3 regions of the Halobacillus sp. ABH2_015 genome follow, and region 2 is predicted to be linked to each of the others. Evidence: riboswitches for the same ligand, from Rfam matches in the RefSeq annotation. Region 2 holds a riboswitch; each other region holds the start of a gene.
What was found. A riboswitch is a leader RNA that binds a small molecule or an ion and turns the genes downstream of it on or off. The one in region 2 is predicted to bind S-adenosylmethionine.
Positions count from the first base shown of each region.

Region 1: it holds a riboswitch for S-adenosylmethionine, as region 2 does, so the genes downstream of both, ACXAD6_RS15070 (amino acid permease) here and ACXAD6_RS00190 (PLP-dependent aspartate aminotransferase family protein) in region 2, are expected to answer to the same signal.
Region 3: it holds a riboswitch for S-adenosylmethionine, as region 2 does, so the genes downstream of both, ACXAD6_RS16715 (O-acetylhomoserine aminocarboxypropyltransferase/cysteine synthase family protein) here and ACXAD6_RS00190 (PLP-dependent aspartate aminotransferase family protein) in region 2, are expected to answer to the same signal.

Region 1 covers NZ_JBSWUG010000002.1:2,868,943-2,873,148, reverse strand. Annotated here, with positions in the region: gene ACXAD6_RS15075 (cell wall-binding repeat-containing protein) at 1-1,234, shown strand, start outside; SAM riboswitch class I at 1,361-1,465, shown strand; gene ACXAD6_RS15070 (amino acid permease) at 1,552-2,961, shown strand; gene mmuM (homocysteine S-methyltransferase) at 2,927-3,877, shown strand; gene ACXAD6_RS15060 (LTA synthase family protein) at 4,151-4,206, shown strand, end outside.
Region 2 covers NZ_JBSWUG010000002.1:23,507-27,712, forward strand. Annotated here, with positions in the region: gene ACXAD6_RS00175 (hypothetical protein) at 1-174, opposite strand, end outside; gene ACXAD6_RS00180 (NUDIX hydrolase) at 285-884, shown strand; gene ACXAD6_RS00185 (trans-sulfuration enzyme family protein) at 943-2,088, shown strand; SAM riboswitch class I at 2,165-2,273, shown strand; gene ACXAD6_RS00190 (PLP-dependent aspartate aminotransferase family protein) at 2,407-4,185, shown strand; gene ACXAD6_RS00195 (aliphatic sulfonate ABC transporter substrate-binding protein) at 4,206-4,206, shown strand, end outside.
Region 3 covers NZ_JBSWUG010000002.1:3,215,116-3,219,321, forward strand. Annotated here, with positions in the region: gene ACXAD6_RS16705 (FAD-dependent monooxygenase) at 1-1,094, opposite strand, end outside; gene ACXAD6_RS16710 (DUF2188 domain-containing protein) at 1,215-1,412, opposite strand; SAM riboswitch class I at 1,556-1,664, shown strand; gene ACXAD6_RS16715 (O-acetylhomoserine aminocarboxypropyltransferase/cysteine synthase family protein) at 1,774-3,474, shown strand; gene metX (homoserine O-acetyltransferase MetX) at 3,498-4,206, shown strand, end outside.

The DNA.
Region 1 (4,206 bases), 2.8 Mb from region 2:
AGGGCAGCAGGTGTGGGAGGCTCTTGAAAATGCAGTGAGCGACATTGAGAATACCGGCGGCCGTTTTGCTCATGTATCGGGAATGCAATATACGTTCGATCGCTCAAATGAAGCAGGAGACCGTATCGTTAATGTCAAAGTGAAAACAGAGGATGGATATGAAGCGCTTGATTTGGACAAAGAATACACGGTGGCTACGAACGCCTTTATCGCTGCAGGTGGCGATGGATATGAAACATTCAAGGAAGCCAAGGATGCCGGTAAGATGACAGAATTATTCTTTGTAGACTATGAAGTATTCAATGAATACCTGGAAGAGCAGGGCACGGTTTCTCCTGATGAAGAATCCCGTATTGTTGAAAAAACGACAGAACGTGTGAGCGGAGAGGATCGTTACCAAACAGCCGTTGAGATTTCTAAAAAAGGCTGGGATTCTGCTGACACAGTCGTCATTGCCCGGGGAGATGAGTTTGCGGATGCTCTTGCCGGTGCTCCTCTTGCCTATAAGGAAGATGCGCCGATCCTTTTGACAAAGTCCGGAAACTTGAACAGTGAAGTAGCTGCGGAAATCAAGCGCCTGGGTGCTGAAAAAGCGATTATTCTTGGAGGGACCGGTGCCGTTTCTGAATATGTGAAGTACAAATTATCAGGAATGGGTGTCGACGTAGATCGCATCTCTGGGAAAACGCGCTTTGACACGGCAGCCAATATTGCCGCCCGCCTTGACGGAAACCCTGAGAATGTAGTTGTAGCAGATGGATTCAACTATCCGGATGCTCTGGCTGTGGCTCCTTATGCGGCGAAGGAAGGCTACCCGATTCTCCTTTCTAAAACAGATGAGCTGCCATCCATCACCAAAACAGCTCTTGCTGACTTTGAACAGAGCATTGTTGTAGGTGGAACGAATGCCATTTCTGAAGAGGTCGAAGCGATGCTTCCTGACGCTTCCCGTTACAGCGGTAAGACTCGTTATGAAACAGCCTCTACCATTGCAGAACAGCTGGGTGTGCAGGAAGGGAAGACATTCGTAGCGAATGGTCAGAACTTCGCTGACGCTTTAGCGGGCTCTGTTCTGGCTGCGAAGGAAGAAGCGTCCATGCTCCTTGTTAAGCCGGATCAGCTTCCGGAATCCACAAAAGAGACGATTGGAAAGCTTGAAATCAACAACTTCCAGGTGCTCGGCGGTACAAATGCTGTCAGCGATGAAGTGGCAGAGCAATTGGAACAGAAATAAGCATATGAGTATGAGTGAAAAGCCTCTGGTTATGAACCAGGGGCTTTTCATTTGGATGGTATGAAGGATAGAATATTGAAAATAAATTGACAATTATGATTAAGACTAGTAGAGTTATAAAAAAATATCTTATCCAGAGAGGTGGAGGGACTGGCCCTTGGAAGCCTCAGCAGCAGGTCTGTGAAGATACTGTGCTAATTCCAGCGGGTGAACAATCCTGATCGATAAGAGACTTCCATCTATTATTTGTCAGTTGACGCACTCATTCAAGGGTGCGTTTTTTAATTGTTTGCCCACCATCACAAGGGGGGAGACAAATGGAATATCAATTTAAGAGAGAAATGAAAACAAGACACCTGGTGATGCTTTCACTGGGAGGAGTTATCGGTACGGGACTGTTTTTAAGCTCAGGGTACACCATCCAGCAGGCCGGTCCGTTCGGGACAATCCTAGCCTATTTGATTGGTGCTTTGGTCGTGTATCTGGTGATGCTCTGTTTAGGAGAGCTGGCCGTTCATAACCCTGAAACAGGGGCTTTTCATACATACGCTCATAACTACATAGGGCCGGGGACAGGCTTTACTGTAGCATGGCTGTACTGGCTGACGTGGACGGTAGCTCTCGGGTCAGAATTTACAGCTGCCGGGCTCTTGATGCAGCGGTGGTTTCCCGATGTAAGTGTGTGGATTTGGAGTGCGTTGTTCGCCGCTCTTATTTTCGGATTCAATGCCTTTAGTGTGAAATTTTTTGCGGAGGCAGAATTTTGGTTTTCCTCTGTCAAAGTGGCAGCCATTGTCCTTTTTATCATTATCGGATTCGGGGCCGCCTTTGGGTGGATACAGCTGTCGGGGTCAGAACCGGCTCCATTCTTTTCAAATCTTACGAGTGAGGGCTTGTTTCCAAATGGTATAACGGCAATCTTCATGACGATGCTTGCTGTCAATTTTGCTTTTTCCGGTACAGAATTGATTGGGATTGCCGCAGGGGAAACGCAGGATCCAGCGAGAACCATCCCGACGGCAATTCGGACAACGGTGGCACGGTTGATTATTTTCTTCATTGGGACCATTGCCATTTTATCCATCTTTCTTCCAAGTGAGGCGGCAGGGGTTGTGGAAAGTCCGTTTGTCGCAGTCCTTGACCGCATCGGTATTCCTTATGCGGCCGATGTCATGAACTTTGTCATATTAACAGCCATCCTTTCCGCAGCCAACTCCGGATTATACGCGTCGGCCCGGATGCTGTGGTCACTGGCGGACAAGGATACCATCTCCCCGGTGTTTGCGAAGCTGACAAAAAAGGGAGTTCCTTTGACAGCGATCATCTTTAGTATGCTTGGCGGCGGTCTGGCGCTGCTATCCAGTATCATCGCCCCGTATACCGTTTACATCATTCTGGTATCGATCTCAGGGCTGGCTGTAGTCGTCGTTTGGATGAGCATCAGCGCTTCCCACTTCCTTTTCCGGCGGGCGCACCGGCGGGCAGAAGGAAATGATAGTGATTTATCCTACAAAGCCCCGTGGTACCCGGTGGTCCCGATTGCGGCTTTTCTTCTATGCCTGGCATCCTGTATCGGCATTGCCTTTGATCCGACACAGCGGATCGCCTTGTACTGTGGGGGTCCGTTCATTGCATTCTGCTATGCGGCTTATTATGTGAGAGAATCTATGAAAAAGAAAAGGGGAGTAAAACATGTCCAACAAACAAAATCTATCCAATCCCATTGAATCTCTTTTGGAAAAACAATCGATGGTTCTCCTGGACGGGGCTTTGGCAACGGAACTGGAATCATACGGATGCGAGCTTGATGATCCTTTATGGTCCGCAAAAGTGCTGTTGGAAAAACCTGAAGCGATCAAAGATGTGCATGCCTCCTACTACAGAGCGGGAGCAGACATCAGCATCACCGCAAGCTACCAGGCGACGACTGATGGTTTTGCCCAAAGGGGCTTATCAGAAGAAGAGGCTGTCACTCTTATTAAAAAAACGGTCACGCTTGCCGGGGAAGCACGGGACGAAGTGTGGAGGGAAAATCTTGAGCGGCCAAGGCCGCTTACAGCTGCTTCTGTCGGACCCTATGGTGCCTATTTAGCGGATGGCTCGGAGTATTCCGGTCATTACGGCGTCACGGATCAGGTTTTATTTGATTTTCACCAACCACGTATTCAAGCACTTGTTGAAGCGGGTGCTGACGTTTTAGCGGTTGAAACGCTGCCTTCTCTGCAGGAAGCAAAGGTGATCGGTTCAATTTTACAGGAGTATCCATCTGCGTCTGCATGGATTTCTTTTACGTTAAAAGATGGTCAATCGATCAGTGAGGGTACTCCGCTCAAGGAGGTCGCTTCAGCGTTGGAGGGTAATACACATGTGGCTGCTATAGGTGTGAACTGTGCGCCTCTGGAACATGCGGCGGAAGCTTTACAAGAGTTGAACCGCTGTTCGAGCAAGCCGCTGATCGTCTATCCAAACTCCGGGGAAGATTATGATCCGGAAACGAAGACGTGGCATGGGTCTGCCAGTCGGCTTGACTTTCATGAGCAGTCCAAACTCTGGTACGAGCATGGAGCAAGGATCATCGGTGGCTGCTGCAGAACGACGCCCGCCCATATAAAAAAGCTCGCAGACATGTGGAAATCAGAGTGAATAACAGAATCTTTTCAAGCGCCTTTTGAAGCCATGCTGATGAAGCGGCCTTATTCTACCTTATTTACATTAAGTTTACATAAACTTTACATTTGGGTAGAATAATAGAGAGGTGTTTATATGAAAGATTCGATGAAACGTTTACTAACCAGTTATTTCTTTTACTTTTTTATTATGATTTCCTTGAAGTTTATAATTTTGCGTTATCTGCTTCTTCAAGATACGAGTATTTGGGCAGGAATTTGGTATGATGCTTCGTTTATCTTGATTTTTATGGCTCTCATTGAGCTTGTCTTTAAGCGGGGCAAAGCGGCTGCCTATCTTGTTCT
Region 2 (4,206 bases):
GTCATCGGAGTAATGGTGGAGCAGGGAGTCTCCTTCCGAATGGTTATGATCTTCCTGTAAGGCTTGCGGGGGTTCGTGGGAGAAAGCCTGATTGAATTTTGCTGACCGGTTAAAAGCTTCTGCCGCCTCATTCGATCGTTCGACACGGGCGCGGCGTGTTTTCTTTTCGCTCATCGTTCCACCTCCTTTTGTTTAAGATTTCCTCCTTGCTGTTAAATTAAACTTCTGGATATCATAGATCGTAATCACAGAAAGATCCGTATATAGGGAGAGGGGCTTAAGAGATGGAGGAAATGCTGGATATTTTTAATGAAAAGGAAGAAAAAACGGGTGTCAAGGTCCGCGGGGAGGTTCACAGAGATGGAGACTGGCACGAAACGTTTCACTGCTGGTTTGTAAAGAAAGTCGATACAAAGTGGCATGTGCTGATGCAGAAAAGGGCCTTTGATAAAGAAGATTATCCCGGCTTATATGATATAACGGCCGCCGGACACATCGAAGCAGGAGAGGGATTGATGAAAGGGGGACTGCGCGAAATTCAGGAAGAATTGGGGCTGTCACTGGAACGTTCTGCTTTAACACCGGCAGGATATGTGAAGGAGGAATTGATTGGGAAAGACAAGGTGGACCGGGAAATCTGCCGGTTGTTTTTCTATCATTGGCCTGGCGGGGATATGCCGGTGGGAGTTGAAGTGGCTGACGTTCTTGCCATCCCTCTGGATCAGTTATCCTTCTTAATGACGGGAGAGAGGGAAGTGGCTGCAGGTGTTTCGATTTGCACCGGGGAATCAGAAACTATGAAGGCGGAATCATTTGTTCCTCATACCCCTGCCTATCAAAGCCAGTTGCTGAAGGCTTTGTCTGAATATGTCGAAAAACTTTGACAATAACACCTCTCCATCGATATAATTTTTGATTAAGTGATCAGAAAGGAGTCGACGAATGACACACCCAAGCTTTGAAACAAAAATTGTCCACCATAAACAGGATCAATCACAGGTGCATAACAGCAAGACGACACCGATTTATCAGACATCCGCCTTTACCTTCAAGGACCTGGACCATCTGGAAAGTTACTATGAAGGGGAAAGTCCATACTTATATACAAGAGAAAAAAATCCGAATACCGATGAACTTGCGGGAACGGTTGCTGAGCTCGAAGGTGCTCCATCTGGAGTCGCTTCCTCCTCAGGAATGTCAGCCATCCTTGCAGGCATTCTGGCGGCTGTTGAACCCGGAGGCCATATTGTAGCCGCAGAAGATGTGTATGGAGGTACGCACAAACTCCTGACTAAAGAACTGCCATCCTTCGGAATCGACGTCACCATGGTATCCTTTAACAATTTGGACGAGGTGGAGAAATCCATCCAGCCTCATACCCATCTGCTTTATACGGAATCGATTTCCAACCCGTTCCTACGCGTGGAAGACTTGAAAGGTCTGAGCAGTCTCGCTCAAAAACACGGCATAAAGACGATGGTGGATAATACATTCGCCACCCCCTATCTTGTCCAGCCCTATCAGTATGGAGTGGACCTTGTTGTGCACAGTGCAACGAAATACATAGGCGGTCATAGTGATGTCACGTGCGGCGTCCTTGCCGGTTCGGAAGCATTGATTTCCAAAGCAGCCCAGAAAATCGTGACTCTTGGAGCAAATTTAAGTCCGTTTGAAGCTTGGTTGACCCAGAGAGGGGCCAAAACCCTTGCACTCCGGATGAAACAACAGTCTGCGAATGCAAAAAGTGTTGCAGAGGCACTTCGGGAGCATAGTGGGGTTAAAAAGGTGTTTTATCCTGAATACGTATCTGAACGTGGTCATGGAGCGATTGTTACCATCGAGCTCAATGAGAGCGTGGATGTGGAAGCCTTTTTCAAATCTCTTGGATGGATCAAAATTGCACCGACACTCGCTGGTGTCCAGACAACTGTGTCCTACCCTGTCCGTACGTCACACAGGGCTCTGTCAGAAACAGAACGTGAAAAAATCGGAGTGAACGATTACGTCATCCGCTTATCCATAGGAATTGAGAGCGATGAAGATATCATTCATCAGCTGAAAAGAACCATTGACGCTTCAATAAAATAAAAATTCAGAATGTTATTGACATTGATGCAGATGGTCAGCTATAATTCACATCATAATCAAAATTAAATAACTAGTACTCTTATTAAGAGCGGCTGAGGGAATAGGCCCTGTGAAGCCCGGCAACCTTCAAACATCGGTTTGAAAAGGTGCCAAGTCCTACAGATCATGGATCTGGTAGATAAGAGGAGGATAACAGTACGTTCAGCCCTCTTCTTATATGGAAGAGGGCTTTTTGCATGGATATAGACGCTGTAAGGACCACTTTCTTTTTAAAACTGATTAAAATGATGAGAATAATAAACTTTAGGAGGACATACAATGACCAACTCTTTTGAAGGCTACGATATTGATACCATTTCTCTGCACGGTGGACAGTCACCAGATCCTACGACCGGTTCAAGGGCCGTTCCGATTTACCAGACCACATCCTATGTGTTTCATGATACCGATCACGCCCAGAGCCTTTTTGCCCTCGATGAACCGGGGAATATTTACTCCCGGCTCGGAAATCCGACGGTGGACGTATTCGAAAAACGCATGGCTCTTCTGGAAGGCGGAGTAGCCTCGGTAGCGACGGCTTCAGGCATGTCCGCCATTGCCCTGGCCATTTTGAATGTAGCTGGTGCAGGAGATGAAGTCGTGGCAGCATCCAATTTATACGGCGGAACTTATAATTTATTCGCCAACACTTTACCGCGGTATGGCATTAATGTTCATTTTGTTGACCCGGTCGATCCGGACAATTTCAGACAGGCCATCAATGAGAATACGAAGGCTGTATTCGCTGAGACCATCGGCAACCCGAGTCTTCACGTGCTTGATTTTGAGAAAGTGTCCGCTATTGCCCACGAAAATAAAATCCCGCTGATTGTAGATAACACGTTTGCCACACCTTACACGTGCCGTCCGATTGAACACGGAGCTGACATTGTCGTCCATTCGGCCACGAAATGGATTGGTGGCCATGGAACAGCTATCGGCGGCGTCGTTGTCGACGGCGGGCAGTTTGACTGGGGCAATGGAAAGTTCCCTGTTTTCACAGAGCCGGATCCGAGCTACAACGGGATCGTTTATACAGCCGATTTCGGCACGCTCGCCTACATTACAAAACTCAGGGTCCAGCTGCTTCGTGACTTTGGCTCCTGCCTCAGTCCGCAGAACGCTTTCCTTCTGCTCCAGGGACTTGAAACGCTACATCTGCGGGTGGAACGTCATTCAGATAATGCCCGGGAAGTGGCTGAATACTTGGCGGAACACCCCGATGTGGAGTGGGTTTCCTACCCCGGCTTGAAAAACCATCCGGCCCATGAACTGGCCAATCAATATTTAGAGGGCGGCTATGGTTCCATTGTCGTATTTGGAATCAAAGGAGGCAGAGAAGCTGGGAGTCAGGTGATCAACAACATCTCGTTGTGGTCCCATGTCGCCAATGTCGGCGATGCGAAATCTCTGATCATCCACCCGGCGTCCACGACCCACCAGCAGCTTTCTGTTGAAGAGCTTGCGGCGACCGGAGTGACGGAAGAGCTGATTCGTCTTTCCATCGGACTCGAATCCAGCAAGGATTTAATCAATGACCTGGATCGGGCCATTGCCAAGGCAACAGGCAATGATTCCGGAAAGCGGGCAATCACAGAGAATGATGAAGGAGTCATCAAGTGGGCGCTCAGCTCTGCGAAGATTACAGAAGGAGGAGAAACACGTCCGAAACGCCTGGCTGTCGTCGGTCTCAGTGGAAAGCCTTCCCGTCCGAGTCACCGACTCGCAAGAAAAATGCAGCGGCTCGGGTATCAGATCGTCCCGGTGAACCCTCGGGAGGAGGAGGTGCTTGGCGAGAAAGCTTACCCGGATTTGAGATCGATCCCATTCAGCATCGACGTCGTCCAGGTGTTCCGCAGCCCTGAGGCCGCCATTGAGATTGCCCGGGAAGCAGCGGACATCCAGCCTGGTGTGTTCTGGCTCCAGGAAGGGGTCATTTCTCCAAAAGCAGCGGAAATCGCCAGTGAAGCAGGTCTGGAAGTTGTCCATAACCGTTGTACCTACAAAGAAGCACAGCGGCTGCGCGGAAGCATAGATACGTACGCATGCGAAATTTAAGTAGGGGAAGGGGTAAAAAGA
Region 3 (4,206 bases), 3.2 Mb from region 2:
GGGTTGGCGGCGATGGTTTGAAACAATGCCATTTCGTTGTCTGTCCACTTCCGGAGCGATTGAATATAATCCAATGTCAGCTGAAATCCCGGCAGCAGCTGTTCATCCCTTCGACTCTGAAAACGATCCAGGGCTGTTTTCCAATCCACCCCTTCATCCATCTGCTGAAAAGCATCGGCCAGCAGAAAGGACTGTAGAAACGCATCATTGATTCCAAGCCCCGTACTTGGATCTTTACTGTGACCAGCATCTCCAAGGAGGACCCAGCCCTCTCCATAAGCATTCCTGAAAAAGTTCGGCATTCCGGGGGTTCCGATAATCTTTCCCTGCAGAACTGCCCCTTCCATCCTTTTCTTCATTCCGTAAAATTGATTAAACGTTTGTTCAAATGTATCCTGCGGCGCTTTCATCATGTCCGTAAATTCCCCAGGGTGGATTTCAATACCGAGACAATCCCGGTTTTCCTCCATTGGAAATACAAAGCCGATTCGTCCTTCATGCAGGAAAATCTCCGTTACAGGTTCGCTTAACGGCTCCACGCCTGTGTAATAACCGTATAAGACCGGACGGAGAGGCTTCGTTTCCCGATACTTCTCTGCTTCCGTCCAGGCAGCGATGTTCGAGTTCTTTCCATCCGCTCCGGCCACCCACGCTGCACAGGCCTCCCACGCTTCCCCTTCTGTTTCAAGGTGAAGCCCGGCAACGCGCCCGTCCTCCCTGATCAAACCTCTTGCTGACGTACGCGGCATAAAAGTGACGGAACTCAACGCCTCGGCCTGCTCGATCAGAAGAGGGTCCAGGACATCTCGTTTAGGTATAATCGTATAATCCGCTCTCGGTCCTTCTATAAAACTTTGGCCGATATACGTCCGCATCCGGCTCACTTTTCTCAAACCGGTCTTCTCCAGTTTATGAAGGATGCCCAGTTCCTCAAGGAAGCGGGTATGGGACATAAAGTGAGTAGACAGTGTGTCACTCGGAAACGCGGCTTTATCGATCAACAGGACACGCTTCCCCATTTTCCCGAGCAGGACAGCCAGACTTGCCCCAGCTGCCCGGGCTCCTGTAATGATCACGTCATATGTATGATTCATTCCGGTCCTTCCTTTCTTTCTCAACCTGTGTCCCATCATAATCGGTTTCACGCAAAAAAACTACAGCCACAGGAAAACAAGCATAGGAAGCCATAAAAAAATCCCCTGGACGGGGATTTTTTAAAAGGTACGCTCTTCTTCAACTTCGTGATTCTGGTCAAGGATGTACAAGCGGCTCGGTTTGTTCTGTTTCGCGATTTCTTCCGCTTTTTCTACAGCTGTATCACGCTCATCAAATAAATCTGTCGGAGCTACGTCCTCAATTTTTACGAACCATCCGGTTACATCTTTATTTGGTACTACACTATATTCCTTCATGAAAACATCTCCTTCAACATAGACTTAATTATCCATTCCCGCCCTATTATAGATTTAAACACCCTTGTTTCAAGCTGGGAATTGACAAGAGAGCTGGACCCCTTTATAATTTCAAACAAGTCAGATAAATTAAATATTGAAAACTCTTATCGTGAGCGGCAGAGGGACTAGGCCCTGAGACGCCCGGCAACCTTCAAGGAAAACTTGAAAAGGTGCTACATCCTACAGATCAGATGATCTGAAAGATAAGGGGAGGTAAGCATACATAAAAGCCCTCTTCTTACTTACAGAAGAGGGTTTTTCTTTTTCCCTCTACACCGAGGATCAGGATGTCCTGGAAATCATAAGGAGGAATGAAACAATGACCAATTCAAATCATGTATACGGTGATGAAACACAGCTGCTTCACGGTGGACAGGAAGCTGATCCAGCAACAGGATCGCGTGCTGTTCCCATCTATCAGACAACGTCATATGTATTTAATGATACCGATCATGCCCAGAACCTATTCGCCCTGGCCGAACCAGGGAACATCTATTCCAGAATCACAAACCCGACGGTCGATGTATTTGAGCAGCGTGTTGCCCTTCTGGAAGACGGTGCCGCTGCTGTCGCTACAGCTTCCGGGATGGCGGCAATCACGATGGCCGTCCTGAACGTTGCCGGAGCCGGAGATACCATCCTCACTTCCTCCAACTTGTACGGAGGTACGTATAACTTATTCGTCCACACCCTTCCCCGCTATGGTGTGAACGTTGTTTTCGTAGATGGGAACGATCCTAATGCCTTTGAGGAAGCTGTTACACCTGAAACGAAAGCGATTTTTGCTGAAACCATCGGGAACCCAAGCCTGAATGTGCTGGACTTTGAAGCGGTAGCGGATATTGCCCACGCCCATCACATTCCCTTGATTGTCGACAACACCTTCGCCACCCCTTATGTATGCAAACCGATCGCCTGGGGAGCCGATATCGTTGTCCACTCCGCAACGAAGTGGATCGGGGGCCATGGTACAGCTATCGGCGGTATTGTCGTAGACAGCGGGCGTTTTGACTGGAATCACGAAAAATTCCCGGGTTTTACTGAGCCTGATGAAAGCTACAACGGCATCCGCTTCGGTATTGATGCTGGACCTGCCGGCTATGCGGTTAAGCTCCGTGTTCAGATTTTGAGAGATATCGGCGCCTGCCTGAGCCCCCAGAACGCCTTCCTGCTCCTGCAGGGACTTGAAACGCTTCACCTGAGAATCGAAAAGCATGCAGAACAGGCCTATGAGATTGCTGCATACCTGCAGAATCATGAAGGGGTGGATTGGGTGAATTACCCTGGACTGCAGGATCACCCTACTCATGACCTTGCCCGAAAGTATTTGAAAGGCGGAGCCGGATCCATGGTTGTCTTCGGAATCAAAGGGGGACGCGAAGCCGGTCGTAAATTGATCGATCACTCCACACTCTGGTCCCACGTAGCTAATGTGGGTGATGCGAAATCATTGATCATCCATCCGGCATCCACCACCCATCAGCAGTTGAATGAGGAGAACTTGAAAAAGTCCGGTGTTTCCGAAGAACTTGTCCGCTTGTCGGTTGGTCTGGAATCTGTGACTGATCTTATACAGGACTTGGATCAAGCCATAGAAAAGGCCAATGGATACAGCCGCCCTTATAAGGAACAGCCTCATCCAGCGGAGACCGTTCTCCGTTCCTCTCTCGACCGGTCCAATGGGAACATCCGCCGGAAAACGATCGGCGTCATTCCTGATCAGCCGGGAGGCCTGCAGGAGGAAGCCTCCAAGTTGGAGCGGTTCGGTTTTGATGTGACTACTTTTTCAAAGGTGGAAGACATTCTGGAACAGAACGATCCAGCTTTCGATATTCTTTACTTTGAAACCCTTGGAGAAAACCAAACGGATCTGGCCCAGTCGGCGAATCCATCGGTCATCTGGTCCAAAACTGCTTCTTCCCTGAAAAATGAACAAATCCTATCCGGTGCGAGCCTTTACGAGACGATCGTTTCGATCCGCTCAGGACACCACTTATCTCAAACACTCGTCACTGTATAATGGCCAGAAAGGAGAATGAAAGCATGTCTTTAAAAAACCCCGCCAGCCAGACAGCAGCTTTGGAAACGATTGAACTGGGACCCTTCCATTTCGAATCCGGCGGACGGCTGGAATCTGTCGAACTGGCTTACGAACGCACCGGCCCGTCTCATGCTCCCGTCATTGTCGTCTGCCACGCTTTAACCGGGAACCAGGCAGCTGTGGGTACGGAAGAGCAGCCCGGCTGGTGGGCAGGATTAATCGGGGAGGGGGAGCCAATCGACACCTCCCTGTTCCAAGTGATTACTTTCAATGTTCTGGGAGGTTGTCACGGGTCTACAGGTCCCGCCAGTATGAATCCGGATACAGGCAGACCATTCCGTCAGCATTTCCCTAAAGTGACCATCCGGGATATGGTCCGTGCCCAGTATGAGGCTTTAAAAAAGATGGGCATTCATCAGGTCAAAGCTGTTGCGGGAGGATCGCTTGGAGGTATGCAGGCGTATGAGTGGGGGCTCCTCTACCCTGACTTTATGGAGAAGCTGCTGATTATGGCTGCCACCCCCTACTTAAGTGATTACGGCATCGCCTTCAATCATATCGGGGCGAAAGCCATTAAAAACGATCCTTTTTTCCAAGACGGGAACTACACGACGAATGAGTCCCTGCAGGGGTTTGAAATTGCGCGGATGACCGGCATGGTGACTTACAGAAGCCCTGCTCTTTTTGAAAAAAGGTTTGACCGGTCCAATG